4 regions of the Delftia sp. UME58 genome follow, and region 2 is predicted to be linked to each of the others. Evidence: predicted binding sites of a transcription regulator. Region 2 holds the regulator's gene; each other region holds the start of a gene.
The links. The regulator FNR, encoded in region 2, switches genes on or off when oxygen is low (the NO sensors DNR and NnrR bind a similar motif). The targets are predictions, from matches to a motif close to TTGATNNNNATCAA.
Positions count from the first base shown of each region.

Region 1: the regulator FNR is predicted to act here: its motif matches at 1,166-1,179, upstream of adhP (alcohol dehydrogenase AdhP).
Region 3: the regulator FNR is predicted to act here: its motif matches at 6,045-6,058, upstream of A9976_RS04670 (3-hydroxybenzoate 6-monooxygenase).
Region 4: the regulator FNR is predicted to act here: its motif matches at 3,559-3,572, upstream of cyoA (ubiquinol oxidase subunit II).

Region 1 is NZ_LZZV01000030.1:5,112-12,604, forward strand. Features, by position in the region: gene rimO (30S ribosomal protein S12 methylthiotransferase RimO) at 1-1,091, shown strand, start outside; gene adhP (alcohol dehydrogenase AdhP) at 1,242-2,270, shown strand; gene A9976_RS10540 (MATE family efflux transporter) at 2,333-3,751, opposite strand; gene A9976_RS10545 (DUF2239 family protein) at 3,806-4,426, opposite strand; gene efp (elongation factor P) at 4,565-5,119, opposite strand; gene earP (elongation factor P maturation arginine rhamnosyltransferase EarP) at 5,278-6,411, opposite strand; gene A9976_RS10560 (LysR family transcriptional regulator) at 6,417-7,301, opposite strand; gene A9976_RS10565 (CaiB/BaiF CoA-transferase family protein) at 7,469-7,493, shown strand, end outside.
Region 2 is NZ_LZZV01000020.1:181,251-188,743, forward strand. Features, by position in the region: gene A9976_RS08140 (FixH family protein) at 34-348, shown strand; gene A9976_RS08145 (hypothetical protein) at 529-816, shown strand; gene fnr (fumarate/nitrate reduction transcriptional regulator Fnr) at 898-1,617, opposite strand; gene hemN (oxygen-independent coproporphyrinogen III oxidase) at 1,779-3,161, shown strand; gene A9976_RS08160 (sulfite exporter TauE/SafE family protein) at 3,167-3,883, shown strand; gene A9976_RS08165 (HD-GYP domain-containing protein) at 3,953-5,302, shown strand; gene A9976_RS08170 (bifunctional diguanylate cyclase/phosphodiesterase) at 5,299-7,493, shown strand, end outside.
Region 3 is NZ_LZZV01000013.1:258,355-265,847, forward strand. Features, by position in the region: gene A9976_RS04635 (helix-turn-helix transcriptional regulator) at 1-25, opposite strand, end outside; gene A9976_RS04640 (hypothetical protein) at 303-704, shown strand; gene A9976_RS04645 (hypothetical protein) at 701-925, shown strand; gene A9976_RS04650 (tripartite tricarboxylate transporter substrate binding protein) at 1,132-2,169, opposite strand; gene maiA (maleylacetoacetate isomerase) at 2,285-2,926, opposite strand; gene A9976_RS04660 (fumarylacetoacetate hydrolase family protein) at 2,946-3,653, opposite strand; gene A9976_RS04665 (cupin domain-containing protein) at 3,692-4,729, opposite strand; gene A9976_RS04670 (3-hydroxybenzoate 6-monooxygenase) at 4,746-5,954, opposite strand; gene A9976_RS04675 (MarR family winged helix-turn-helix transcriptional regulator) at 6,159-6,695, shown strand; gene A9976_RS04680 (LysR family transcriptional regulator) at 6,710-7,493, shown strand, end outside.
Region 4 is NZ_LZZV01000114.1:29,289-36,781, reverse strand. Features, by position in the region: gene alaS (alanine--tRNA ligase) at 1-1,238, opposite strand, end outside; gene A9976_RS29575 (hypothetical protein) at 1,407-1,565, shown strand; gene A9976_RS29570 (hypothetical protein) at 1,632-1,973, shown strand; gene A9976_RS29565 (MFS transporter) at 2,031-3,368, opposite strand; gene cyoA (ubiquinol oxidase subunit II) at 3,667-4,713, shown strand; gene cyoB (cytochrome o ubiquinol oxidase subunit I) at 4,780-6,786, shown strand; gene cyoC (cytochrome o ubiquinol oxidase subunit III) at 6,779-7,411, shown strand; gene cyoD (cytochrome o ubiquinol oxidase subunit IV) at 7,412-7,493, shown strand, end outside.

The sequences.
Region 1 (7,493 bases), on a different contig from region 2:
TGCATCCCAGCGTGCTGGCCGTGACCGGGCCGCACGCCACGCAGGAGGTGATGAATGCCGTCCACACCCATCTGCCCAAGCCGCACGATCCCTTCATCGACCTGGTGCCGGGCGCCTTTGGCGAGGCGGGCATCAAGCTCACGCCCAGGCACTACGCCTACCTGAAGATCTCCGAGGGCTGCAACCACCGCTGCACCTTCTGCATCATTCCCTCCATGCGCGGCGATCTGGTCTCGCGTCCCGTGGGCGATGTGCTCAAGGAGGCGCGCGCGCTGTTCGAGGGTGGCGTCAAGGAACTGCTGGTGATCAGCCAGGACACCTCGGCCTATGGCGTGGACGTGAAGTACCGCACGGGCTTCTGGGACGGCAAGCCGGTGAAGACGCGCATGCTCGAACTGGTGCAGACGCTGGCCGAGATCGCCGAGCCCTATGGCGCCTGGGTGCGCCTGCACTACGTTTATCCGTACCCCAGCGTGGACGAGATCATTCCGTTCATGGCCACGGGCCGCGTGCTGCCCTATCTGGACGTGCCCTTCCAGCACAGCCATCCCGAAGTCTTGAAGCGCATGAAGCGCCCGGCCAATGGCGAGAGGAACCTGGAGCGCCTGCAGCGCTGGCGCGAGATCTGCCCGGATCTGGTGATCCGCTCCACCTTCATCGCGGGCTTCCCCGGCGAGACCGAGCAGGAGTTCGAGCACCTGCTGCAGTTCCTGCGCGAGGCGCAGATCGACCGCGCGGGCTGCTTTGCCTACAGCCCGGTCGAAGGCGCTGCCGCCAACGAGATTCCCGGCATGCTGCCGCAGGAAGTGCGTGAGGAGCGCCGTGCGCGCTTCATGGCCGTGGCCGAAGAGGTTTCCACTGCGCGCCTGCAAAAGCGCGTGGGCCAGACCATGCAGGTGCTGGTGGACAAGTCCGTGGGCCTGGGCAAGAAGGGCGGCGTGGGTCGCAGCTATGCCGATGCGCCCGAGATCGATGGCCTGGTGCACCTGCTGCCGCCCGAGAAGGCCAGCAAGACCTACAAGGTGGGCGACTTCGTGAAGGCGCGCATCGTGGGCACGCAGGGCCACGACCTGGTGGGCCAGCCCGTGTAAGGCCTGTATTCGCATCCCTGAAAAGCGGGCAAGGTTTTCCTTGCCCGCTTTTTTTGTCCTTGATGGTCCAAGGCCTGATTTTGATCAAGGCGTTCAGGTCGCTTCGCTGAAATGCTGTACCTACTTTGACGCAAAGAAAGGATGGCGCGAATGAACAAGACCATGAAGGCCGCCGTGGTGCGGGAGTTTGGCAAGCCGCTCACCATCGAGGAAGTCCAGGTGCCCCGGCCCGATCCCGGCCATGTGCTGGTGAAGATCGAGGCCTGCGGCGTCTGCCATACCGACCTGCATGCGGCGCAGGGCGACTGGCCCGTCAAGCCCAATCCGCCTTTCATCCCCGGCCATGAGGGCGTGGGCTATGTGGCCGCCGTGGGTGCGGGCGTCACCCATGTGAAGGAGGGCGACCGCGTCGGCATTCCCTGGCTGTACACGGCCTGCGGCCATTGCGAGCATTGCCTGGGTGGTTGGGAGACGCTGTGCGAGCAGCAAAAGAACACCGGCTACTCCGTCAACGGCGGCTTTGCGCAGTACGCGCTGGCCGATGCCAACTTCGTGGGCCTGCTGCCCGGCAGCGTGGACCTGATCGAGATCGCCCCCGTGCTGTGCGCGGGCGTCACGGTCTACAAGGGTTTGAAGGTCACGGACACCAAGCCCGGCAACTGGGTGGTGATCTCGGGCATCGGCGGCCTGGGCCACATGGCCGTGCAGTACGCCAAGGCCATGGGCCTGAACGTGGCGGCGGTGGACGTGGATGACGACAAGCTGGCGCTGGCCCGGCGCCTGGGTGCCCAGGTCACGGTCAATGCCATGACCACGGACCCTGCGGCCTACCTGAAAAAGGAGATCGGTGGCGCACACGGCGCCCTGGTGACAGCGGTATCACCCAAGGCCTTCGAGCAGGCGCTGGGCATGGTGCGGCGCGGCGGCACGGTGTCGCTCAACGGCCTGCCGCCCGGCAGCTTCCCGCTGCCCATCTTCAACATGGTGCTCAGCGGCGTGACCGTGCGCGGCTCCATCGTGGGCACGCGGCTGGACCTGCAGGAATCGCTGGACTTCGCGGCCATGGGCAAGGTCAAGGCCACCGTGTCCACCGACCGGCTGGAGAACATCAACGACATCTTTGCGCGCATGCATGAAGGCAAGATCGAAGGGCGCGTGGTGCTGGACCTGAACGCCTGACGCTTTGCCCACCCCAAAAAAACAGGCTTCCCGAGGGAAGCCTGTTTTGCATGGCGCACGCCTCACACCATGCGGCGGATGGGGCGCTTCTTCCAGACCAGCTTGTAGTAGGCGGTCTGCAGGCACAGCGTCAGGGTGTAGGACAGCGGAAGCGCCATCCAGATGCCCATCAGCCCGAAGCTGCGGCTCAGCCACCAGGCCAGGGGCAGCTCCAGCACGGCCAGCACCGTGATGGTGATGGCCGTGGGAATGATCACATCGCCGCTGGCGCGCATGATGGACGACAGGGCGATGAAGCAGCCCAGCAGCAGACCGCTCCACAGCACGATGTACAGCAGCTCGATGGCCAGCACCAGCACCTGCTCGTCGGTGATGAACATGCCCAGCAGCGGCCGTGCGAACAGGCTGCCGATCAGGGCCAGGGCAGCGCCCAGCACCAGGTTCATGCGGATGGCCGTGGCCGTGATGGCGCCCAGGCGCTCGCTGCGGCCCGCGCCGATGGCCTGGGCGCCGAGGATGGAGGCCGTGATGGCCACCGAAATGACCGGGAACTGCGCAAACGAGTTGATCTGGTTGACCGCACCGTAGGCCGCCGTGGCGCTGGAGCCAAAGCCGTTGACCAGTGACACGACGACCAGCCCGGCCATGGACGAGGCGATCATCTGCACGCCGGTGGGAATGCCCACGCGCAGGATGCTCTTGAGCAGGGTCCGGTCGATGCGCATGGCCCTCCACAGCTCGGCATTGGGTGCCAGCGGGCTGGCTATGCGGCGCAGCCGCCAGCCCAGCCAGGCCAGCGCCAGGGTGAAGCCCAGGATCATGGACACGCCCGCGCTGGCCACGCCCAGGCGCGGCAGGCCGGCCCAGCCCGCGATCAGCGCCGGGGTGCAGGCCAGGCCCGTGCCCGTGGAGATCAGCAGGGCCAGCATGGGCGAGACCGTGTCGCCCACTCCGCGCAGCAGCGAGGTGGCCAGCAGGAACACGAACAGCCCCGGCATGCCCAGCAGCACGATGCGCGAGTACAGCGTGGCCTGCTCCATGATGTCGGGCGGCGTGCCCAGCAACCGCATCAGCGGCTCGGTGAACAGCCCGCCGAACAGGGCCACGATGGCGCCGAACAGCAGTCCTATGCACATTGCCGTGCCTGCGATGGCGCGCAGCTTGTCGTGCATGCGCGCGCCGTAGGCCTGGCCGATCAGCACCGAGGAGCCCGCGCCCAGGCCGATCACGAAGGCGATGAAGAGGAACATCACCGGAAAAAAGGCCGCGACGGCGGCCAGCGCCTGCACGCCCAGCATCTGGCCGATGAAGACGCTGTTGATGGTGCCCGACAGCGATTGCAGGATGTTGGCCAGCACCATGGGGCCCAGGAACACCAGAAAGGTGCGCCACAACGGCTGGTTGCCGGCAATGGGCGGCCCGCCGGGGCTGGATGCGGCAGGCGCGGCGGCCTGGGGCAGGGGTTCGGTTGGTTTCGTCATGTTGTGTCTGGTAATGCGACGAGAAAAGCAGTGAGGTCGGGCCGGGTCAGGTCTTCAGTCCTGGGCTGGCGCCGCAGGTGAGCCTGCCCACACGGGGTCGCCCAGTTGCTGCAGATAGCTTCGCACATCCTCGGGCCAGGCGGCGGTGTGCTGTGCAAAGGCTTCGGCCTGGCGTGCAAACAGGGCGCGGCTGGCGTCCTCGAAATGGGGCAGGTCGCCCGCCATCTCGCTCATGAAGCGGTAGACGGCTTCGGTGGCGGCGCGCACGGCATCCTGCGCGGCGTGCTTGCCGCGCGCCTCCTCGATCAGCCTGCGCAGTGCGCCGGAGGCGCCGCCGGGCTGGCGGTTCAGCCATTCCCAGTGGCGCGGCAGCAAGGTCACCTCGCGCGCCACCACGCCCAGCTTGGGGCGGCCCACGCTGCGGGGGGCGGCGGCTTCGGCGGGGGCAGGCGCTGCGGCCAGCTCGCTGCGCCAGTCCAGGTCCAGCCGCATGCCGCTGTGGTCGTCGAACACCCACAGCGGCGGCGCGGACCCGCTGCCGTGGGCCTGTTGCTCATGGCTTTGCAGGAACTGCAGGATGGTCGGCCTGCCGGCCTGCAGCAGCCGGCTGTGGCCCTGGAAGATGGTGTAGCTGGGGGCGGGCTCGGCGGCCGCTGCGCTGGATTTGATAGTCATGGCGCAGATATTAGCCGGGTAAAAATATCAAGTCAATTAAACCCGGGTTAAATTTTTTCGATCGTCCTGCATGCCGCCAAAGAAAAAGCCCCTGGCAGAGACGGCCAGGGGCTTCGCAGGGGGAACTGCAGGCGTCGTTCAGACGCGCTTGCGGTACTCGCCTGTGCGGGTGTCGATTTCGATCTTGTCGCCCTGGCTCACGAACAGGGGCACGGGCACTTCGAAGCCGGTGGCAATCTTGGCGGGCTTGAGCACCTTGCCCGATGTGTCGCCCTTGACGGCGGGTTCGGTCCAGGTGATTTCGCGTTCCACGGACGTGGGCAGTTCGCAGGAGATGGCCTTGCCGTCGTAGAACACGACTTCGGCTTGCATGCCGTCTTCCAGGTAGTTGATGGCGTCGCCCATGTTGGCGGCTTCCACTTCGTACTGGTTGTACTCGGCATCCATCCAGACGTACATCGGATCGGCGAAGTAGGAGTAGGTGCACTCCTTCTTGTCCAGGATCACGTTGTCGATCTTGTCGTCGGCCTTGAACACGACTTCGGTGCCCATGTTCGACAGCAGGGCCTTGAGCTTCATGCGGACGGTGGCGGCGCCGCGGCCACCGCGAGCGTATTCGGTCTTCAGGACGATCATCGGGTCCTTGCCGTGCATGATCACGTTGCCGGCGCGGATTTCTTGAGCGATTTTCATAGCTTGCTTGGCTGAGGTTGAGCCGCTCAACAGGGCAGGCAAGCGAAGTCGCTGGGACGGTGCGCCTGCCGCAGTTCCGCGGCGGGTGCAACCCTGGTCAGTGGCGGCCGGCTGGCGGTCGCCCGCAGCGGCGCCTCCAGGGAGGCAAAACGTGCATTCTAGCTTTTTTCGGTCACGAAAGCTTGTAGCTGCTCAATCAATGGGGTCTGTTGCAGCAGCCGCAAGCGTGCCGCCTGCACGCATTCCTGCCAATGCTGCAGCAGCGCAGGCGTGATTGCGGGCAGGGTGCTTGCAGGTGCCATGCCGTTCCAGGCGTGGTGGAAGGCGCGCAGGCTGGCCGGTGCCTGCAGCCAGTCAAGAAAGGCGTCGAGCTTGTCGTGATGGGCGTCGTCGTGCTGGGGATAGATGTGCCAGACCAGCGGCTGGCCAGCCCACAGCGCGCGTACCAGCGAATCCTCGCCACGCACCAGGTTCAGGTCGCAGGCCCAGAGCATCTCGTCGAACTGAGGTTGGGGGCAGGGCTGCAGCGCATGCCGGGTCACCGCGCCTTGTTCCGTGGCGGGCACGCTGGCCATGGCCTGTTGCACGGCGGCGGCTGCGCGCCCCGGGGTCACCAGCAAATGCGTGGCCTGCGGCGCAAGGGGCGCTGCATGCAGTTGGGCCAGCCATTGAGGCAGGGCAGGGGGCTCGTAGCAGAACAGCGAGATGGCGCAATCGCCGGTGCCTATGCCGTGGCGTGTGCGCCAGGCCTGCCGGCCCTCGGAAGCAAAAGCTGCCTGGCGCGCGGCCAGGTCCGGCTCGCGCAGCAGGCCGCCCGTGGCGGCCGTGAAGCCCGGGTAGAAGAACCAGCGCGTCAACCCCGCAGCCGGCCCCGACATCAGCGGCGAGGGCAGGCGGTGGCAGCGCTCCACATAGTCCTCTGCCGACAGGTATTCGAGGTTGATCCACAGCGGTGCCCGGCGCGCGATGGCCGCCAGAAAGGGCGGCGGGATCTCGCAGCCGAAGGCCTCGATGACCACATCACCCATGGACTGTGGGACGTCCTGCGCCTGCGTGGGCCAGCCATGGACGCTGAGTCCGGCCGGGTGCGGCCGGGGAGCCATCCAGGCCAGGGCGCTGGCGTCGTCCATCCACAGCCGCACGCGCTGGCCGCGCGCGGCCAGGTCGGTGGCAGCGCGCCAGCACACGCCGATGTCGCCAAAGTTGTCTATGACCTGGCAGAAGATGTCCCAGGTCCGTGCAGTGGCCTGCTTTGGCGGCGGGTCCGGGGGGATGGGGTTGAAGGCAAGCATGGGAATCAGGGTTCGCACAGATGTTCGACCAGCAACTGTGCCACGGGCGGCAGTGCCTCTTGCGAGCGCACGCACAGCATCAGCTGGCGCTCGGCCCAGGGCTCGTCCAGCGCAATGCAGCGCAGCGGCAGGGCGCCCAGGTACAGGCGTGCGCTGCCTTCGGGCAGGATGCCTACGCCCAGGCCCGAGGCCACCATCAGGCACAGCGCGTCATAGCCCGTGACCTTCATTCGCAGCCGGGGCTGCAGGCCCAGGTCGGCGGCGGCGCGCGTGATCTGGTGGTTGAGCGCGCTGCCCGCGTGCATGCCCACCAGGTCATGGTCCAGCACCTGGGCCAGCCGCAGCGAGCGCCTGCGTACCAGCGCATGGCCCTGGGGCACGATCACGATGAGGCGATCGCGGCGGTACGGGCGCAGGCGGATCTTCTCGCCATAGCTGCCCTGGTTGAGGATGCCGATGTCGGCCTCGTTGTCGGCCACCGCGCGTGCGATGTCGCTGCTCACGCGCTCCTGCAGGCGCACGTCCACATGCGGGTGCTGGTCCAGGAAGCGCTGCAGCTGGGAGGGCAGGAACTGCGTGATGGCCGAGATGTTGGCCATCACGCGCACATGGCCGCGCAGGCCGCTGCCGTACTCGCGCATCTGCTCGCCGATGCCGTCCAGGTCGTTGAGCACGCCACGCGCCATGTTCAGCAGCGCATAGGCGGCAGCCGTGGGCACGCTGCCGCGGTTGCTGCGGGTGAACAGCTCCACCTGCAGCTGGCTCTCCAGCTCGGCCAGCCGCCGGCTGGCGGCCGAGGGGGCGATGTGTTCGCGTGCGGCAGCGCGTGCGATGGCGCTTTCCTCCATCACGGCCACGAACAGGCGCAGCGAAATCGGGTCGAGTTTCATGGGGTGGCGATTATCGCCCGGCCCCGTCCGGCTGGGTTCTGCCATGCCGGTTTGCGATGGCAGCGTCGCGCTTGAGCGTTTTGCGGCGCGCGCGGACGGCGGCAAGATCGGCGCCGCGGCAATGCCATCGCAGGCAGGCCGTGGAGACAACGAGGAAGCGTTCACCCATGACACAACAGACAAGGCAGGTTC
Region 2 (7,493 bases):
CCGCGCCTGCCGCCTGAAAGAAAGAGGTTTCCCATGTCTTCCAGTCCCCCAGTTCCCGCACCCGCCCAGGCCGCTTCGCATCCCGACGCCGGCAAGCCCTGGTGGAAGTTCGGCCATGTCTGGCTGGTGGTGGCAGGCCCGGCCGCCGTGGTGGTGGCCGCCGTGATCACGGCCATCATCGCCATCAATGGCGCCGATCCCGTGATCGACCCCGACTACTACCGCAACGGCATCACGATCAACGAGCGTGCCGATGGCGTGCGCGAAGTGCCCAAGAGCATGGCGCCCGCCGTCACCGGTCGCAACCATGCGGCCACGCCAGCGCACGACCATCCCACGGACCGCTGACCGCGCCAAGCCCCCTCACGAGGCCGCAGTCGCGGCCTTTTTGCATGGCGGATCGCATCTCCGGCATGTGCGACGGGTGAGGGTTTCCTACAGGCGCGCAGGGCGCTTCGGGGCTTGGCGCCAGGCGTTGGCGCGGCGCACAATGAAGGCGACCCCCTCTACAGCACAAGGAGATCGCTGATGTTGGCCCAACGCTGGATGTGGATTGCCTGGCCTGCCTTTCTGGCCGCCGCCGTGATGGAGATGCTGGTTTTTGCCTTTGTGGATCCGCTGCAGCTGCATTGGCTCGGCGACCTGGGCTGGTCGCGCCAGGGCATCTACACGCTGGCCTTCTTCGCCTTCTGGGGCGTGACCATGCTCTCCAGCCTGATGACCACCATGCTGGGCCGCTCGGCCCGCGATCTCAATGACGGCGTGGTCTCCGAGCCCGAACCGGACCTGGCCATGCAGGGGCTGGGGCGGGACTGAGAGAACGCCGGCCGCAATGAACAAGGCCCGCTGTCGCGGGCCTTGTTCATTGGCGGATGAATGCCTGCAGCCCCTGCAGCCTTACTGGCACTGCTGGCTATTGACGATGCGCTTGAGCGCCTCCGTGTCCAGGATGCGCAGATGGCGCTGGCGCACCTCGATGATGTTGTCGTCCGCGAACTTGGAGAACGTGCGGCTCACCGTCTCCAGCTTCAGGCCCAGGTAGCTGCCGATTTCCTCGCGCGTCATGCGCAGCACCAGTTCGGACTTGGAAAAGCCCCGCGCATGCAGGCGCTGCACCAGGTTGAGCACGAAGGCGGCCAGGCGCTCTTCGGCGCGCATGCTGCCCAGCAGCAGCATCACGCCGTGCTCGCGCACGATCTCGCGGCTCATGACCTTGTGCACATGGTTTTGCAGGGCCGTGACCTCGCGCGACAGGTCTTCCAGCTTGTCGAAGGGCATGACGCAGACTTCGGCGTCTTCCAGCGCGACGGCATCGCAGGTGTGGTGGTCGTTGACGATGCCGTCCAGGCCGATGATCTCGCCGGCCATCTGAAAGCCCGTGACCTGGTCGCGTCCGTCCTCGGTGGCCACGCAGGTCTTGAAGAAGCCGGTGCGGATGGCGTACAGCGAGGTGAAGGCCTCGCCGTTGCGAAACAGCAGGCCTCCGCGCTTGACCTTGCGGCGCGTGGCCACGATGTCGTCGATGCGCTGCATCTGCTCGGCATCCAGGCCCATGGGCATGCACAGTTCGCGCAGGTTGCAGTTGGAGCAGGAGGCTTTGATGGTCTGAAGGTTCATGGAGTGATAAACATCAGCGGCACACAGCGTGCCGGCGGTGACCTCGTGGATTGCGATGAGTTGGATCAAATTGTCGCAGCAGTGCCTCAAACAACTCTTGATATGAGTCAAGGACATGACCGATGTGCTGCGGCACAGTCAAGGTATTAGAGGAAAAACCCATGACCGCTGTCACCCCAGAGCTGCTGCGTCGCTTTGACGTACCGGGGCCCCGATACACCTCGTTCCCTACCGCCGACCGCTTTGTCGAGGCCTTTGGTGCAGAGGACTATATCCTGGCGCTGCAACAACGCAAATCGAGTACCGCAGCGCGTGCCATGCCTTTGTCGCTGTATGTGCACGTGCCCTTTTGCGAGTCGCTGTGCTACTACTGCGCCTGCAACAAGATCGTGACGCGCCACCACGATCGCGCCGCCGTCTACCTGGACTACCTGGCGCGCGAGATGGCCTTGCACACGGCCCATTGCGGCAAGGGCCAGACCGTCAGCCAGCTGCACCTGGGCGGCGGCACGCCCACCTTCTTCTCCGACGACGAGCTGCGTACGCTGATGGGCCTGTTGCGCGAGCATTTCAAGCTGGAGCCGGGCGGCGAATACTCCATCGAGGTCGATCCGCGCACCGTCAGCGTCGAGCGCCTGGCCGTGCTCAAGGAGCTGGGCTTCAACCGCCTGAGCTTCGGCGTGCAGGACTTTGACGAGCAGGTGCAGATCGCGGTGCACCGCGTGCAGCCGGCAGAGCAGGTGTTCGAGCTGGTGGCGGCCGCGCGGCAGCTGGGCTTTGCCTCCATCAACGTGGACCTGATCTACGGCCTGCCCAAGCAGACGCCCGAATCCTTCGAGCGCACGCTGGCCCAGGTCAACGCGCTGCGGCCCGACCGCATCGCGCTCTATGCCTATGCCCACCTGCCCGAGCGCTTCAAGCCGCAGCGGCGCATTGCGGCCGAGGATCTGCCGCAGGGGGCCGACAAGCTGGCCATGCTGTCGCGTTCCATCGCCGCATTCATGGACGGTGGCTATGTCTACGTGGGCATGGACCACTTCGCCCTGCCCGAGGACTCGCTGGCCGTGGCCAAGCGCCAGGGCCGGCTGCACCGCAACTTCCAGGGCTACAGCACCCAGCCCGACTGCGACCTGATCGCGCTGGGCGTCTCGGCCATCGGCAAGGTGGGCGCCAGCTACAGCCAGAACGCCAAGACGCTGGAGGAGTACTACGACGCCATCGACGCCAGCCACCTGCCCGTGGTGCGGGGCCTGGCGCTGTCGCGCGACGACCTGGTGCGCCGCGCCGTCATCATGGCCATCATGTGCCAGGGCGCCGTGCTGTTCGAACCCATGGAGCAGGCCTGGCTGCTGGGCTTTCGCGAGTACTTCGCGCCCGAGATGGCGGCCCTGGAGGACCTGCAGGCCAAGGGCCTGGTGCAGATCAGCGACGAGGGCTTCCAGGTCACTCCCATGGGCTGGTACTTCGTGCGCGGCGTGGCCATGCTGTTTGACCGATATCTGCAGGCGGACAAGAACCGGGCGCGGTTTTCGAGGATCATCTAGGCCCCATGCTGTTGTCGCTGCTCTGGACCGCTTTGATCATGGGGCTCGTCGGCGGGCCCCATTGCCTTGCCATGTGCGCGGCGCCCTGCGGCGTGGTCACGGGCGGGGCGGGGCGGGGCGGCGGCTCCCAGGTGGTGGCCGTGCATGGATTGCAAGGCCGGCTGTGGCTGCGCACGGCGCTGTTCCATGGCGGACGTCTGGCCGGCTATGCCAGCCTGGGCGCTGCCTCGGCCATGGCCATGGAGAGCCTGTCCTGGCTCACCAGCCAGACCACGGCGCTGCAGCCGTTCTGGACACTGACCCATGTCGCCGTGATGGCCTGGGGCCTGGCCATGATGGTGCAGGCCCGCCAGCCCGCCTGGCTGGAGTCTGCCGGCCGCGCCGCCTGGCGGCGCGTGCAGCCCTGGGTGTCGGCGCCGGGCGGCACGCTGGCGGCAGGCTATGCCTGGGCGCTCATGCCTTGCGGACTGCTGTATTCGGCCGTGCTGGTCGCCGCGCTCAGCGGCGGCCCGTTGCAGGGCGCGCTGGCCATGGCGGCCTTTGGTGCGGGCAGCGGCCTGTGGCTGGTGGCCGGCCCCTGGTTGTGGCGGCTGGGACGGCAGCGCCTGAACGGCCTGCGCGCCGAATGGGGCACGCGCCTGGCCGGCCTGATGCTGGTGGGCGTGGCCGTGTGGGCGCTGTGGATGGACCTGATCTACAAGCCCAGCCTCTGGTGCCGTTGAGCAACAACTGGGGCCGGACTTGGGCCCTGGGGCCGCGTATTGGCTGCGAGGCTCTCAGAACTGGAGATAATGCCCGAATCATCGGCTTACATATTGCCGATTCCTTCAGCCTCGGGGCCGTTGCCGCGCGTGAACCATTCCGTCCTCATCGATATCCGAGACCTCCGTCCGGGCATGTTTGTCCAGCTCGATGTTGGGTGGCTGAACCATCCCTTTCCGGTCAGCAGCTTCAAGATCACCTCCAGCGCACAGATCCAGACCCTGAAATCCCTGGGCCTGGAAGTGGTGCGCTGTGTTCCGCACAAAAGCGACACCTGGCCCGCCGAGGTGCGCAACCCGCCGCCGCAGGAGCTGCCGCCCGTCGTGGAGGCCCCCGAGCCTGCGCCCGCCGAACTTTCGCCCGCAGCACCGCTGCTGCTGTCCGTGCCCGACTGGCGCGGCCGGCTGGAGGACTGCAATGCGCGCTTTCAGAAAGTGGAGCGCGGCTATGTGGCCATAGAGACCACCATTGCCAGCGCGCCCGAGCAGGCTCGCATGCCCACCGAGGCCCTGGTCGATGGCTGCCTGGCCGAACTGGCGGGCCCGCAGGACGTGGCCATTCACCTGCTGTCCGATGGCGTGGGCAGCAGCCAGAGCGTGCATGCCGTCAACGTGACCGTGCTCAGCCTGCTGCTGGGCCGGGCCCTGGGCCTGGAGGCATCGTTGCTGCGCGACCTGGGCCTGGCGGCGCTGCTGCATGACGCGGGCAAGCCCGTGGCCGGTGTCGACGGCATGCATGGCCTGGCCCTGGAGCCTTCCGTGCCCGACGTCCTGCGCGAGCGCTACGAGCGCCATGTGGGCGAATCCGTGGCCATTGCCATGCGCATGGGCCTGTCGGCCCAGGTCACCACGGCCATCGCCCAGCACCATGAATGGGCCGATGGCACGGGGTTCCCGTTGAGCCTGGTGGCCGAAGACATGGAGCTCACGGGCCAGATCCTGGCCCTGGTCAACACCTACGACCGCCTGTGCAATCCCGGCGATGCACAGACGCCGCATACGCCGCATGAGGCCCTGTCCCTGCTGTTCAGCCGGCTGCGCGACAAGTTCGCCGCGCCCGTGCTCAATGGCTTCATCCGCATGATGGGCGTGTTCCCGCCGGGCTCGGTGGTGGAGCTGACCGACGGGCGCCATGCCATGGTCATGTCCGTGAATGCATCACGCCCGCTTAAGCCCTCGGTGATGGTCCACGATGCCGGCGTGCCGGCCGCGCAGGCGCCCGTGCTGGCGCTGGAGCTGTTTCCCGAGCTGGGCATACGCCGGGGCGTGGCGCCGGCGCAGCTGCCGCGCGATGCGCTGGACTACCTGTCGCCGCGCCGGCGTGTCTGCTATTACTTTGAACGGGCGGTGGAGTTGGATCCACCGAAGGTGGCGTCTTGAACAAGCAAGCGCTCAACCGCGCCTGGCCCCGTCTGCTCGATGCACTGCAGGAGGCCCTGTGGCTGATCGATGCGCGCACCCTGAAAGTGCTGCGCGCCAACGCCGCCAGCGAATCCGTCACCGGCTATGAGGCCGATGCGGCCCCGGGCCTGCCCGTGCAGGTGCTGGCCGCCACACCGCAGCAGCAGGCTTTCTGGAGCGATCCCTTCAACTGGCAGGCCGGAGCCCAGTTCATTGCCGAGGTGCGCCGCGCCGATGGCCAGCTGGCGCCCGTGGAGATGCGCGTGCGCGCGCTCGACGGCGAGGTGCTGCTGGTCAGCATGCTGGACCGGCGCGAGCAGGCATTGCACGAGGCCGAGTTCGAAAGCCTGCTGGGCGAGCTGCGCGCCACGCTGGAGTCCGCGGCCGACGCCATCCTGGTCTGCGATCCCGATGGCCGCATCCGCGCCTTCAACCACCGCTTTGCCACGCTCTGGGGCATTCCCGAGGCGCTGCTGGTGCGCCGCAACGACGCGGCCATCCTCGATCACCTGACCGGCCAGGTGCGCGATGCCCAATCCTACGCGCAGCAGTTGAAACTGCTGTCGGCCCAGCCCCTGATGGAAGCGTCCGATGTGCTGGACCTGCGCGACGGCCGCATCCTGGAGCGCCGCGCCGTGCCCCAACTGCGCCGGGGCCTGCCCATGGGGCGGATCTTTTCCTTCCGCGACATCACGGCCGAGGCCCAGACCCAGGCGGGCCTGGAGCTGGCTGCGCGGGTCTTCGAGTCCAGCCTGGACGGCATCTTCATCGCCGATGGCCACATGGACGTGGCACGCACCAATCCGGCCTGCGAACGCTTGCTGGGCGGCATGCCCGTGCAGGGTCGCACGGTGGAATCGCTGTTCGAAGCTGCCGAAGGCCAGGCCGACACCCTGGGCGACCTGGCCCGCATCCAGTGGCACCAGGGCGGCTTCTGGGAGGGCGACCTGTGGCTGCGCCAGGCCGGCGGCGCGCGCTGCGCCGTGCGCCTGTCCTGGGTGCCGCTGCGCAATGCGCAGGGCGACGTGGTGCAGAGCATCGGCTTCATGCGCGACCTCACGCAGCAGCGCGTGGCCCAGCAGCGCATTGAACAACTGGCCTACAGCGACGCGCTCACCGGCCTGCCCAACCGGCTGAACCTCACGGAGCGCGTGGATGCAGCCATCGAGGCCGCGCGCGCAGGCGGCACGGTGTTCAGCATCCTGTTCATCGACCTGGACCGCTTCAAGATCATCAACGACTCGCTGGGCCACCAGTTCGGCGACCGCGTGCTCAAGCTGGTTGCGCAGCGCCTGAGCGACTGCATGCGGCCCGTGGACATCCTGTGCCGCCTGGGTGGCGACGAGTTCGTGCTCTACCTGCAAGGCTGCAACGCCGAGCTGGCCGCGTCGGTGGCCAGGCGCATCCTGCAGGAGATGGAGCGCCCCTTCCTGCTCGACGGCCTGGGTTTCTCCGTGCAGTGCAGCATCGGCGTGGCCCAGTACCCGGCCGATGGCCTCACGCTGGATGAGCTGATCCGCCAGGCCGACACCGCCATGTACCGCGTCAAGGAACGGGGCCGGGGCCATTTCAGTTTCTACCAGCCGCAGATGAGCGCCGGCCTGCTGTCGCGCATGAAGCTGGAGCACGCCATGCGCCAGGCGCTGGAGCATGGCCGCATGGCGGTCTACTTCCAGCCCCAGGTGCACATTGACAGCGACCGCATCGTCGCGGCCGAGGCGCTGCTGCGCTGGACGGATCCCGAATTCGGCGTGGTCTCGCCGGGTGTCTTCATCCCGCTGGCCGAGGAGTCGGGCTACATCGTCACGCTGGGCGCCTGGGTCATGGAGCAGGCCGTGCAGGAGGCTGCGCGCTGGCAGCAGCAGGGCATGCCCATCAAGGTCTCGGTCAACGTGTCGGCGCTGGAGTTCCGCCAGTCGGGCTTTGTCGAGCGGGTGACCGAGCTGCTGCGCAGCTACGGCCTGGCGCCCCAGCTGCTGGAGCTGGAACTGACGGAAAGCATCTTGCTGCAGGACGCCCAGGACATGGCGCTGCGCGTGTGCCAGATCGCCGACCTGGGCGTGGGCATGGTCATTGACGACTTCGGCACGGGCTACTCCAACCTGGCCTACCTGAAGAAGCTGCCCATCTCCAAGATCAAGATCGACCAGAGCTTCGTGCGTGGCCTGCC
Region 3 (7,493 bases), on a different contig from region 2:
ATTCTTTTTTATCACCAAAATTCATGATGGATCGATTTTTATGTGATCAAAAGAATAAACGTGCGAATGATCTCACCCAGCCTAACCCAAAATTTGGGGATGCGAACCTGGGAGTAAGCCGATGTAATGAAGCAAAATGTACCCTGCGCACTTTCGATTGCAGGTTTAAGCAATTCCCTGTTATTGATGGAAAGACTCTTGGGGCGATCTATGCCAGCATATTTCGTATGTCTCAACTTTCTCTGAGGAGAATTCAGGAATGAAGAAGTGATTAAATCCGTCACATTTCCTGAATGATTGAAATGAATATCATGAAAATGAAACTTGCAATAATCCTTTCGGCATCCATGTTCGTATTGGCCGGTGCATACGGCCAAAATAGAGTTATCTCGATCAAATCAGGTGAGAGTGCCGATATCGGAGTTGTGTACTGGGTCAAGAACTGCAATTCCACATTGCAAAAAGTTTCTGGCATCGATATACTCGACGGGAACAATCCGGCACTTCAATTTGGAGTGAGAGAGGAGCTGGTTAATGCGTCCAGGCAAAACTGTGCATCCAAGGTTCCCGGTGGAGTCGTGTATGTGACTGCCAGCCAGGTGGCGGAAAAGCAGTCAACTGTCATAAAATATCGTGTGAAGTACGAAACCACTGATGGTCAGCAGCAATCGACACACTCTGTTCAGTTGGATATGTATCCATGATGGCTTTCGAGTTTCGATGGAATCGCCATGAATGGATTGAATTCGTCACCGGCTTCGGCCGCATTCTTGCTGGTTTCAGGAATGCAGGCTGCGGATGTCAGATCACCGGTTGCTTTCCTGCCATGCCAGCAGGAGAGCCAGGTCACGCAATGGAAGACCCGGATTGGGAAGCCAGTCCAATTTCCAACGTAAAAAAGAGGACCTATCACGCCCCGACCTAAAAGACTATTCCCGGAGCACGAGTGATACTGCTTTGCGGATATTTCAGGCAATAACTAATTTCATGACGCAAGTGATATGGAAGGCACTTGACAAGACAGCCCCCGCAACCGCCACGACCCGGGCACGGGCACGGGCACGGACATATGGGGCGGGGGCCGAAAAGCAGGGGCGCGCTGCGCCCCGTTGCTGGGTCGATACCGGCCTTTCAATCCAGACTGATATTCGCCTTCTGAATCAGCAGCTTGTATTGATCGGCCTTGGTCCTGGCGAATTTCTCCATCTCCGGCACCTCCCAGGTGATGGGCTGGAAGGCGAAGGTGGCGAATTTCTCGCGCACCTGCGGGTCCTGCAGCACGGCGACCACGTCGGCATGGATCCGGTCGCGCAAGGCGGCGTCCACGCCCTTGGGGGTCAGCAGGGAGACGAAGGAGTTCACGATGAGCTCTGCCGGGCCGCCCGATTCGGCCACGGTGGGCACGTCGGGCATCTGGGCGATGCGCTGTGGAGCGGCCACGGCCAGGTAGCGGATCTTGCCGGACTTGTAGATGCCCTGGCTGGAGGGAATGCTGGCAAAGCTCCAGGCCGGATCGCCATTGGCCACCGAGGTGTAGAGCTGGCTGACCTCGCGATAGGGCACATGGGTCATCTTGCTGCCGGTCAGGAAGTCCAGCCATTCGCTGCCCAGGTGGCCGGGGCTGCCCACGCCCCAGGAGCCGTAGCTGACCTTGCCGGGCTCCGACTTGGCCGCCTTGATCAGGTCGCCCATGCTTTTCCAGTGCGAGTTCGTGGGCACGGCCACGAAGAAGGGCGTGAGGAACAGCGGCGCCACGGGATCGAAGTGCTGCAGCGGATGGAAGTTGCGCTGCCTGTAGAGATAGGGCAGGGCGGAGATGTGTTCGCTGTCGAGCTGCAGCAGCGTGTAGCCGTCGGGCTTGGCGCGGCGTGCGGCTTCGATGGCGACAAAGCCGCCGCCGCCAGGGCGGTTGTCCACGGTCACGCCCTGCTTCCAGCGCGCGGCAAGCTTTTCGCCCACGATGCGCAGCACGGCATCAGGGCCGCTGCCCACGGCAAAGGCCGTGATCACGGTGACGGGGCGCGTTGGAAAGCTGGCGGTGCTGCTGGAGCCTGCCTGTGCCCAGGCGCAATGCAGCGGGGCGATGGAAGCCAGCAGCAGGGCTGCGCCTGCAAGGGCCTTGCGGCGGTAGAGGGCGGCGCCGAGGCGGTCGGATGGGGATGCTTTCACAGTCTGTCTCCTGTTGGATCTGCTTTTTTCACTGCTTGCAATGCCCGGTCCTTCTGGCGAGGACTCGGGGCGGGGTGGGGCTGCCGGCAAAGGCGCGGCGGGTTCCGGGCGCGGTTCAGCCGGCGTCAGGCTGGGCCGAGGGCGCGGCCCGTGCAAAGGCGGGCAGGGCGGCGCAGGCGCGGTCCACTGCGCTGATCAGCGGCCAGCGGGCCAGGTCCACGCCGAAGCGGCGCGCGCTTTCGATCTGGGGAACCAGGTAGACATCGGCCAGCGTGGGCGCGTGGCCAAAGCAGAAGTCGCCGCGCCGCGTGTCCTGCGCGAGCAGGGCCTCGATGGCGTCGAAGCCGTCGGCAATCCAGGTGGCACACCAGGCGTTGATGGCGGCTTCGTCCGCACCGAACTGGCGGCGCAGGGTCTGCAGGATGCGGCGGTTGTTGATGGGATGCACGTCGCAGCCCACGATGGCGGCCAGCGCGCGCACCTGGGCGCGGTCCTCGGGGTCGGCGGGCAGCAGCGGCGGCTCGGGGTGGCGCTCCTCCAGCCATTCGATGATGGCCGGCGACTGGATCAGCGTGCGGCCGTCGTCCAGCGTCAGCGCCGGCACCAGGCCCTGCGGGTTGATCTGCCTGAAGGGCGGCCGGGCCTGCTCGTCCACGCGCAGGTCCACGGGAAAGTAGTCAGGGCTCAGGCCCTTGAGGTTGAGCGCGATGCGCAGGCGGTGCGAGGTGCCGCTGCGGAAAAAGCCGTAGAGCTTCATGGCGGTTGTCTCCCTGGCCTTATTCGGGCTGGCCCACGGTGAGCGCGATCTCGCCCACGCCCCGCACGTGGCCCGTGATGCGGTCGCCCGGCAGCACGGCGCCCACGCCTTCGGGCGTGCCTGTGTAGATGAGGTCGCCGGGCTGCAGGTGATAGAACAGCGAGAGGTCGGCAATGATTTCGCGGATGTTCCAGATCAGCTTGTCCAAGTCGGATTGCTGCCTGGTCTCGCCATTGACGGCCAGCGCAATGGCGCCGGATTCGATCACCTGGCCCGGCATGGGTACGATCTCGCCGGCCACCGAGGACTGCTCCACATCCTTGCCCAGATCCCAGGGCCGGCCCTTGTCGCGCGCCACCAGCTGCAGGTCGCGGCGCGTCATGTCCAGGCCGCAGGCGTAGCCGTAGATGTGTTCATGGGCCTGGTCCGCCGCAATGCGAAAGCCCGCCTTGCCGATGGCCACCACCAGTTCCATCTCGAAGTGGTAGTTGTTCGTCTCGGGCGGGTAGGCCACGGTGGCGCCCGATTCGGTCAGGGTGGAGGGGGCCTTGGTGAAGTAGAAGGGGCGCTCCACGCTCTTGTCCACCGGGCGGCCCATCTCGACGGCATGGGCGTGGTAGTTGCGGCCCACGAAGAACAGGCGGTTCACGGGCAGGCGCTGCGTGCTGCCGCGCACGGGCAGGGATTGGACGGGGGGCGGGGTCCAGAGATATTGGGGGGCGGTCATGGTATTGGCGATGGGGGAGGAAAGAGAAATCGGAGGATTCAAGGCCGGACTTCGTAGAGGCCCAGCTTTCGGTGCAAAGGAGCCTCGTCGGCCAGGAAGAGGAAGGCCGGCTCGCTGGCGCTGGCATTGGCCAGCGTGGCGGGCGCCCAGCCGGGCACGCAGCAGGTGTCCGCCGGTGCCAGGTCGAAATGGCGGTCCACGGCGGCCACGCTGGCGCCGCCCTCGATGACATGGAACACGCAGGCCGGCGAGCGGGCAGGCAACTGCAGCGTCTGCCCCGGGCGCAGCATCAGCGCGTAGAAGCCCAGGATGTTTTCGCAGTCGGCACCGGTCTCGGGGTTGGTATAGGTGAGCTGCACGCAGTCCAGGTCCGGCCGGTCGGCGGCCAGCTCCAGCAGCGCGGCGCGGGCATCCTTCCAGGGGTAGCGCAGCATGGGGTAGGCCTTGGCGCTGCGCGCGAACACCTGCGTGGGCGCCAGGCCACCGCGCGCATACGCCCGGTCGCCACGGCCGGGCAGGGCGGGCTGGCGCGGGCCGTCCACGTGATAGGTGACTTCCAGGTAGTAGGCCAGGGGCAGGTCCAGCACATCGAGCCAGACCACGGCCTCGTCCCCGTCGTGGCCATGCTCATGCCACAGCCCCGTGGGCGTGAGGATGAGGTCGCCGCGCTCCATGGGGCATTTCTCGCCATCGACCAGGCTCCATGCGCCCTGGCCTTCCACCACCATGCGCACGGCATTGGGCGTGTGGCGGTGCGAGGGCGCCCACTCGCCGGGCAGCAGCAGCTGCATGCCCAGGTAGATGGAGGAGCTGGCCTGCATCTTCTCCAGCCCATGGCCGGGATTGGCCAGCACCAGCACGCGGCGCTCGGCTTTTTCGATGGGCGTCAGCTCGCCCGCCTGCATCAGCAGCGGGCGGATGGTCTGGTACGGCCAGGCGATGGGCTGGGTGCGCGGGCGCGGCGTGTGCGGCGGCATCACGTTGCGCAGGCTGGGCCACAGCGGCACCAGGTTGTTGCGCGTGAGTTCGTCGCGGTAGTCCTGGGGCAGGTCTTCCAGGCGGCCAAGTTCTTGCATGGCGGTCTCCTTGTGTTCAGTCTTCGGCGAGGCAGGTTTCGGCCTTCCAGCCGTACAGCCATTCCATGGCGTCGTAGAAACGCTGGGGCGTGCGGCCCTTCCAGAGGTCGTTGCGCACCAGGCGCTCCACGCCGCTGGCGTGGAAGATGCGGCCCATCTCGCGCGCGGACAACACCACGCGTGCCGTGCGGGCGATGCGCGAGCGCTCGTACAGCCGCAGCGCCTGCGGCCAGTCGTTGCCGCAGCGCTTGAGCGCCTGGCCCAGTGTCACCGCGTCTTCCAGCGCCATGCAGGCGCCCTGGGCGATGTACTGCAGCGTGGGGTGTGCGGCATCGCCCAGCAGCGTGGCGCGGCCGAAGCTCCACTGGCCAATGGGCTCGCGGTCGGCCGTGGCCCAGCGCTTCCAGCTTTTGGGCAGGGCTATGAGCTGGCGGGCGCGCGGGCAGCAGTCGCTGTAGTAGCTTTGCACCTCTTCGCTGCTGCCTTCGCGCACGCCCCATTCCTCCTGCTCGCGGCTGTGGAAGGTGACGACCACGTTGTACTGCTCGCCGCCGCGCAACGGGTAGTGCACCAGGTGGTAGTTGGGGCCGACCCAGATGCTGGCCGCGTTCCAGCGCAGGTCCTCGGGGAAGTCGTTCTTCTCCACCACGGCGCGGTACACCACGTGGCCGGAGACGCGCGCCGCATCGCCCACGTACTGCTGGCGCACCACGGACTTCACGCCATCTGCGCCTATCAGCGCCTGGCCCGCGTGGACGTGGCCGTGCTGGTCGCGCACGGTGACGGTGTCGCCCTCCTGCCGCACGGCCTCGATGCGCGTGCCCGTCAGCGTCTCGATATGGCCGTGGGCGCGCGCGCCTTCGAGCAGCGAGGTGTGGATGTCGGCGCGGTGGATTACCGCATACGGGTTGCCGAAGCGGGCGCGAAACGCATCGCCCGTGGGAATGCGGCCGACCAGTCTTTCATCGAGCGCGTCGTGCATCACCATCTCGTCGGTATAGACGGCGCGGCCACGGGCCAGCTCGCCAATGCCCAGCGCGTCGAAGGCCGCGAATGCGTTGGGCCCCAGCTGTATGCCGGCGCCGATCTCGCCGAGCTGCGGCGCCTGCTCCAGCACCTTTACGGCGAATCCCTGGCGCGCCAGGGCCAGCGCGGCCGCCACGCCGCCAATGCCGCCGCCTGCCACAAGAACGGGCAGCGCCCGGGAAGAAATGCTGGTGCTCATGGATGTCCTGTGCTTCGTGGTGCGTGTCGCCCGCCAGCGGGTCAGCTGCGTCGCGAGTAATTAAACAGTATGCTGACGATAAGTGTAGTGTTGATTTGCATCAGGCCAGCCTGGGGTTTCCCTGGATGCAGGCAAAACGACGGCGGACAGCGTGTCTGGGTGAATCACCTGTCTGCCAGCCAACGCCAACGGAGGGGGCGGTTCATGCGAACATCTGCGCTTGCCCGCAGGGACACGGAAAAGAGCGCAATGGCCATGGACTACCAACCCGCAGAACTAGAAAACTACCCCGGCTACCACATCCGCCGCCTGCAGCAGATCGCGGTGGCCGTCTTCATGGAAGAGACCCAGGAATTCGGCGTGACCCCCGTGCAGTACGCGGCGCTGTCTGCCGTGCTGCGCCAGCCCGGCGTGGACCAGCGCACGCTGGCGCGGATGATCGGCTTCGATACCTCGACCATCGGCAGCGTCATCGACCGGCTGGAGGCGCGCGGCCTCATGGTGCGCAACACCAGCCCGGCCGACCGGCGCGTGCGCCTGCTGTCGGTCACTGCAGAAGGTGCTGCGCTGCTGGCCGCTGCCGAGCCCTCGGTGCTGCGGGCCCAGCAGCGCATGCTGGAGCCGCTGCCGCAGGAGCAGCGGGGCCTGTTCATGGACATGATGGCCGTCCTGGTGCGGCAAAACGACGAGCTGGCGCGTGCGCCCAGCACGCTGGCCGCGCGCCGCGCCGCAGCCGACTGAGGCGGCCTCGACCCATGGACTGGGACCACCTGAGATTCTTTGGCGAGCTGGCGCGCAGCGGCAGCATGGCCGCCGCCGCGCGGCAACTGGGCGTGGAGCACACCACGGTGTCGCGCCGCATCCAGGCCCTGGAAAAACAGCTGGGGGCCGTGCTCTTCGAGCGCGAGGCCGGCCAATGGCGGCCCACGGAGGCCGGCCGCCAGCTGCTGGGCGTGGCAGATGCCATGCAGCGCGCCGCCGCCGGCCTGGACCGCATGCCGCTGGCTGCGGAATCCACCAGCCAGGGACCGTCGGGCCTGGTGCGCGTGGGCGCCACCGAAGGCTTCGGCACCCAGCTGCTGGCCCCGCAGCTGGCCGCGCTGACCCAGCGCCATCCTCTGCTGAGCATCGACCTGCTGGCCCTGCCGCGCCTGCTGCACCTGTCGCGGCGCGAGGCTGACATCGTCATCTCGCTGGAGCGCCCCACGCGCGGCTCGGCCGTGGTCACCAAGCTTACGGACTACCGGCTCTTCCTCTACGGCCAGCGCGAATACCTTGCGCGCCGCCCGTTGGTGGCGCACACCGAGGACCTGCGCCATCACAGCTTCATCCACTATGTGGACGACCTGCTGTTCACGCGCGAGCTGCAGCTGCTGTCCACCCTGTTCCAGCCCGAGCGCTTTGCCTTTCGCAGCACCAGCATCACCGCGCAGTACGAGGCCGTGCGCGCCGGCGCCGGCCTGGCCGTGCTGCCCGCCTTCATCGCCGACCGCGACCCCGTGCTCAGCCGCGTGCTGCCCGCCGAGGCCTGCTTCACCC
Region 4 (7,493 bases), on a different contig from region 2:
CAGACGTCGTTGGTCAGGTCCAGCGGGAAGCCGTAGGTGTCGTGCAGCTTGAAAGCCACGTCGCCGGGCAGCACCTTGGCGCCACCGGCCAGCGCCGCGTCCAGGATTTCCATGCCGTTGGCCAGGGTCTCGAAGAAGCGCTCTTCCTCGACCCGCAGCACTTCGGTGATGCGCGCTTCCTGCTCGCGGATCTTGGGATAGGCATCGCCCATCACGGCCACCAGGTCCTTGACCAGCTTGTGGAAGAACGGGGTCTTCTGGCCCAGCTTGTAGCCGTGGCGGATGGCGCGGCGCACGATGCGGCGCTGCACGTAGCCGCGGCCTTCGTTGGAGGGAATCACGCCGTCGGCCACCAGGAAGGCGGTGGCGCGGATGTGGTCGGCGATCACCTTCAGCGACGGGGTCTCGATGTCGTCAATGTGCGTCTCGCGCGCAGCGGCCTTGATCAGCGCCTGGAACAGGTCGATCTCGTAGTTGCTGTGCACATGCTGCAAGATGGCGGCCAGGCGCTCCAGGCCCATGCCGGTGTCCACGCAGGGCGCGGGCAGTGGCTTGACGTTGCCCTGCTCGTCCATGTCGAACTGCATGAACACGTTGTTCCAGATCTCGATGAAGCGGTCGCCGTCTTCGTCAGGGCTGCCGGGGGGGCCGCCGGCCACGTGCGCGCCGTGGTCGTAGAAGATTTCCGAGCAGGGGCCGCAGGGGCCGGTGTCGGCCATCATCCAGAAGTTGTCGCTCTTGTAGCGGCCGCCCTTGTTGTCGCCGATGCGGATCACGCGCTCGGGCGGCAGGCCGATTTCCTTGGTCCAGATGTCGTAGGCCTCGTCGTCCTCGGCATAGACCGTGGCCAGCAGGCGTTCCTTGGGCAGCTTGTAGACCTCGGTCAGCAGCTCCCAGGCCCACTTGAGCGACTCGCGCTTGAAGTAGTCGCCGAAGGACCAGTTGCCCAGCATCTCGAAGAAGGTGTGGTGGCGGGCCGTGTAGCCCACGTTTTCCAGATCGTTGTGCTTGCCGCCTGCGCGCAGGCAGGTCTGCACCGAGGTGGCGCGCTTGTAGGGGCGCTTGTCGGTGCCCAGGAACACGTCCTTGAACTGGACCATGCCCGAGTTGGTGAACATCAGCGTCGGATCGTTGCCGGGCACCAGGGGGCTCGACTCCACGATGGTATGGCCCTTGGATGCGAAAAAGTCCAGAAAGCTCTTGCGAATGTCGGCAACGGTGAAAGTGGGTGTGCTCATGGTGTCTAGGAGTTCGGAGCGCGCACGCGGGGCGCTGTCCCTGGCGGGAGGGTGTCCCGTCGGGACCAACGCGCATTATAGGTTTGCCCCATGGTTGCGGCAGCGAGCCCTGCCCAGCCTCCATCACGCACCTGGCCGAAGAAGGCCTATCCTCCCATCTGCCCGCCCTTGAGCACGATCTCCAAGCAGTCGCTGGCCGGATCGTCGCCATGCGCGGGCCTGCGCCTGGCCAAAGGGCTGGGCGCGGCCAAGGTACCGCAGATGCGCGAGCAGGAGATGGGCGAGATGGGCGAGATGGATAGCACAGGCGATCTCGCCGTTCACTGATCCAGCTCAGGCTGCGCGCGATTTGCGCCCTTGATAATCGCCAGCCGGAACCACAGCAAGCACACCATGGCGCAACCACAGACACCCGAGCCTCATTCCAGCGAACCGCCCCCCGCTTCCAGCGCCAACGGATCCGATCCGGCCAAGCCGCCCAAGCCGCCAAAAAGCCGCATCGTGCCCTGGCTCATCGGCCTGCCCGTGGCCTTCTTCGCTGTGCTCATGCTGGCTGGCCAGTTGCTGTCAACGCCCGAAGGCGAGGCGCGCTGGGTGGAGCGCGAAACCATCAAGATCTGCCGCAAGGAAACCGCGCGGCCAGAGGCCGAGCGCAAGACGCAGCAGTTTGAATCGGTGCAGGACTGCGACAGGCTCGAATTCGACTTCAAGCAGCGCTACGGTGAAAACCCCTGAGGCGAAGTCACAACGAAAAAGGCCGGCAGAGCCGGCCTTTGGCTTGCTGGAGCCTGTTCAGTCACGCGTCTCGATGGCGCGGTTGATACCCAGCGCCGCCAGCGTGCACAGCGCACCCGACAGCAGATAGATGCCCAGCGCCACCAGTCCGAAGCGCGAGGACACGCCCAGGGCCACCAAGGGAGCGAATGCCGCGCCCACCAGCCAGGCCATGTCCGAGGACAACGCGGCCCCCGTGTAGCGATAGCGTGAGGGGAAGTTGGACGTCACCGTGCCTGCGGCCTGGCCATAGGACAGGCCCAGCAGGATGAAGCCGACGATGATGAACACGTTGTTGCCCGTGGTTCCGCTGCCCAGCAGCCAGGGCGCCAGGAAGCTGAAGATGCCGATCAGGCAGGCCATGGTGCCCAGCGTGTTGCGCCGCCCCACACGGTCGGCCAGCCAGCCCGAGACCATGATGGCGGCAGCCGCACAGAAGGCGCCCACGATCTGCACCCCGAGCACATGGGTGACCGACTGGTCCGAGTACAGCGAGATCCAGGACAGAGGGAAGATGGTCACCAGGTGGAACAGCGCAAAGCTGGCCAGGGCGGCAAACGCGCCGATCACCACGTTGCGGCCTTCGTCGCGCATCAGCGGCAGCACGCCCATGGGCTCCAGCTCACGCTGCTGCAGCAGTTCGGTGTAGGACTGGCCCACGACCAGGCGCAGCCGGGCGAACAGTGCCACGACGTTGATGGCGAAGGCCACGCAGAAGGGATAGCGCCAGCCCCAGCTGAGGAACTCGTCGGCTCCCACATGGGCGTAGATGAAGGCAAACAACCCTGCCGCGAGCACGAAGCCCAGGGGCGCGCCCAACTGGCCCATCATCGAATACCAGCCCCGCCGGTTCTTGGGGGCCGACATGGCCAGCAGCGAAGGCAGCCCGTCCCACGAGCCGCCCAGCGCAATGCCCTGCCCTATGCGCAGCAGCGCCAGCACGATGATGGCGTTCACCCCCGCCTGCTGGTAGCTGGGCAGGAAGGCCATGCCCACGGTGCACACGCCCAGCAGAAACAGCGCCAGCGTCAGCTTGGTCGCCCGCCCCCAGCGCCGCTGCACGGCCATGGACAGCGCCGTGCCCAGCGGCCGTGCCACGAAGGCCAGCGAGAAGATGGCGAACGACATCAGCGTGCCGTCGAGCTTGGAAAGGTAGGGGAACAACAGTGCCGGGAAGACCAGCACGCAGGCGATGCCGAACACGAAGAAGTCGAAGTACTCCGAGGATCGCCCGATGATCACGCCGACGGCGATTTCGTTGGGCGTGACATCTTCGTGGGTGTCGGCGCGGGACAGAGATTCTTTGCTCTCATAGCTTCCGTGGGGGAAGCTTGCAGTTGTGTCGAGGCCGCTCATAGATGGATGCTCCTTGTCTCGTCTCACTGACAGCTCTGTTCTACGCCCTCGCTTGATCTGGCGCAAGGCGGTTTCCACCTCGACCGGCCTCGGTGTTTGTCCTGCTGCGCGCGACGCGAAATTGCGGCCTCCGGACCACCAGGCACCTGCCGCGCACCCGCCCAGGTAGCAGAAAGTTCCCGGCTTCTCCTTGACGTTGGACAAAATGTCCAATGGACAAATTTATACTTCGTAATACATTTGCCCGGATCTTGTAATCCGCGTTTCTATGTAAACGCGCTCTTGTTGCGCCCCTAGCATGCTAAAAATCAAGGAACTCCGTGGGCCTGCGTGGCTCACCGCGGCCGCTTTGACAGCCAGTCTCACTGGCTGCAGCAAAGCCGTCGTGCTCAACCCCGCCGGCGACATCGCCGCGCAGCAAGGCAACCTGGTGGTCACGGCCACCTTGCTGATGCTGATCATCATCATCCCGGTGATCATCCTCACGCTGCTTTTCGCCTGGAAATACCGCCAGTCGAACACCGAGGCCCACTACGACCCCGAATGGCACCACTCCACCACGCTGGAGCTGGTGATCTGGTCCGTGCCGCTGATGATCATCATCGCGCTGGGCGCCATCACCTGGATCAGCACCCACAAGCTGGACCCCTACCGTCCGCTGGACCGCGTCTCGGCCACCAAGCCGCTGAGCACCGATGTCAAGCCGCTGGAGGTGCAGGTCGTGGCCATGGACTGGAAGTGGCTGTTCTTCATCCCCGAAAAAGGCATCGCCACCGTCAACGAGCTGGCCGCTCCCGTGGATCGTCCCATCCACTTCAAGCTGACCGCCACCTCGACGATGAACTCCTTCTACGTGCCTGACCTGGCCGGCATGATCTATGCCATGCCAGGCATGCAGACCGAGCTGAACGCCGTGATCAACAAGCCCGGCGTGTTCCACGGCCTGGCATCGCACTACAGCGGCGCCGGCTTCTCGGGCATGACGTTCAAGTTCCATGGCCTGAGCAACGAAGAGTTCGAGCAGTGGGTTGCCAAGGCCAAGTCCGAAGGCAAGGCCCTGACGCGCGATACCTACCTGAACCTGGTCAAGCCCAGCGAGCGCAACCCGGTCGAGCGCTTCGCCACGGTGGACGAAGGCCTGTACGACAAGGTGCTCAACCGCTGTGTCGAAGAAGGCAAGATGTGCATGCATCACATGATGGCCATCGACGCTGCCGGCGGCGAAGCCTATCTCAAGGCCGTGGGCATGAACCTGCCCCAGGATGTGTGCACGGTGCAAAACGCCGACCGCGTCGTGGCCTTCCTGGACCAGCGCGACGGCTCCGCAGCCGCTGCGCAGCAATAAGCAGTTAGCGGACGCGGACGACGGCCAGACCGCCGCCCGCTCCCATCACGACCTAAGAGACTCGATATGTCTGAACATACCTCCCCGGCACAGGCCCACTGGCTGCTGGGACGCATCACTTGGGACTCCATCCCGATGGCGCACGAGCCCATCGTGCTGGCGACCTTCATCGCCGTGGTGCTCGGCGGCCTTGCCGTGCTGGGCCTGCTCACCAAGTTCCGCCTGTGGGGCCCGCTGTGGCGCGACTGGCTGTGCAGCATCGACCACAAGAAGATCGGCATCATGTACATGATCCTCGGTCTGGTCATGCTGCTGCGCGGCTTTGCCGACGCGCTGATGATGCGCCTGCAGCAGGCCATGGCCTTCGGCGACAACCTGGGCTATCTGCCTCCGCACCACTACGACCAGATCTTCACGGCCCACGGCGTGATCATGATCTTCTTCGTGGCCATGCCCTTCGTGACCGGCCTGATGAACTATCTGGTGCCGCTGCAGATCGGCGCCCGCGACGTGTCCTTCCCGTTCCTGAACAACTTCAGCTTCTGGATGACCACGGGCGGCGCCGTGCTGGTGATGATCTCGCTGTTCCTGGGCGAGTTCTCCACCTCCGGCTGGCTGGCACTGTCCAACCTGGGGGCGCAGAACCCCGGGGTCGGGCTTGACTACTACATCTGGGGATTGCAGGTGGCCGGCGTCGGCACCACGCTGTCAGGCATCAACCTGATCGTGACCATCATCAAGATGCGCGCACCCGGCATGAACCTGATGAAGATGCCCGTCTTCACCTGGACCGCCCTGTGCACCAACGCGCTGATCGTGGCCTCGTTCCCCATCCTGACCGCAGCCCTGGTGCTGATGTCGCTGGACCGCTACGTCGGCACGAACTTCTTCACGAACGAGCTGGGCGGAAACCCCATGCTGTACGTGAACCTGATCTGGATCTGGGGCCACCCCGAGGTCTACATCCTGATCCTGCCCTGCTTCGGCATCTTCTCGGAGATCGTCTCGACCTTCAGCCGCAAGCGCCTGTTCGGCTACACCTCCATGGTGTACGCGACGGTGTGTATCACCATCCTGTCCTACCTGGTCTGGCTGCACCACTTCTTCACCATGGGCTCCGGCGCCAGCGTGAACACCTTCTTCGGCATCACGACGATGATCATCTCGATCCCGACGGGCGCCAAGATCTTCAACTGGCTGTTCACCATGTACCGCGGCCGCATCCGCTTCACGGTGCCGATGCTGTGGACCGTGGGCTTCATGTGCACCTTCGCCATCGGCGGCATGACCGGCGTGCTGCTGGCCGTGCCTCCGGCCGACTTCGTGCTGCACAACAGCCTGTTCCTGATCGCCCACTTCCACAACGTGATCATCGGCGGCGTGGTGTTCGGCGTGTTCGCCGGCATCAACTTCTGGTTCCCCAAGGCCTTCGGCTACAAGCTCGACGAGTTCTGGGGCAAGTGCTCGTTCTGGTTCTGGCTGGTCGGCTTCTGGGTCGCCTTCACACCGCTGTACGTGCTGGGCCTGATGGGCGTGACACGCCGTGCCAACCACTTCGAGGACCCCTCGCTGCAGATCTGGTTCGTGATCGCCGCCCTGGGCGCCGGCCTGGTGGCACTGGGCATCGGCAGCTTCCTGATCCAGCTGGTGGTCAGCTACTTCAAGCGCGACCAGCTGCGCGACGTGACCGGCGACCCATGGGAAGGCCGCACGCTGGAGTGGGCCACCTCCTCGCCCCCTCCCCAGTACAACTTCGCCTTCACGCCCGTGGTGCATGAGATCGATGCCTGGTGGGACATGAAGAAGCATGGCTACCAGCGTCCGCTGACCGGCTTCAAGCCCGTCCACATGCCGTCCAACACCGGCGCCGGCGTCGTGATCGCAGCGCTGTCCACGGTCTTCGGCTTCGCGATGATCTGGCACATGTGGCCCCTGGCCATCGCGTCGTTCGCCGCCACCGTGCTGGCATCGATCATCCACACGTTCAACTACAAGCGCGACTACTACATCCCCGCCGCAGAAGTCGCGGCCACGGAAGAACTGCGCACACAACAGCTGGCACGTCATGTCTGATACCCGTTACACCGCAGGCGGCGCTGCCGCCCTGGCCCCGCGCGAGTACCACCTCGCCGAGGAGCCCCATCCCGAAAACGGCACCGCTCTGGGCTTCTGGCTCTACCTGATGAGCGACTGCCTGATCTTTGCAGCGCTGTTCGCCACCTATGGCGTGCTGGGCCGCAACTACGCTGCAGGCCCCACGGGCGCCCAGCTGTTCGACCTGCCCCTGGTGGCGATGAACACGGCCTTCCTGCTGCTGTCGTCCATCACCTTCGGCTTCGCCATGCTGCAAAAGCAGCAGGGCAAGCTGGGCGGCACCCAGCTGTGGCTGGCCATCACCGGCCTGTTCGGCCTGTGCTTCCTGGGCCTGGAACTCTATGAGTTCTCCCACTTGCTGCACGAGGGCGCGGGCCCGCAGCGCAGCGCCTTCCTGTCCTCGTTCTTCACGCTGGTGGGCACCCACGGCCTGCACGTGAGCTTCGGCCTGATCTGGCTGGTCACGCTGATGATCCAGATCAACAAGCACGGCCTGACGCACGAGAACAACCGCCGCCTGATGTGCCTGTCGATGTTCTGGCACTTCTTGGACGTGGTCTGGATCGGCGTCTTCACTTTTGTTTACCTGATGGGGGTGCTGTAAATGGCTGCACACGACATCCACGCCGGCCATGGCCACGGTCACCACGACCATCACGGCCATGACGATCACCACCACGACGCAG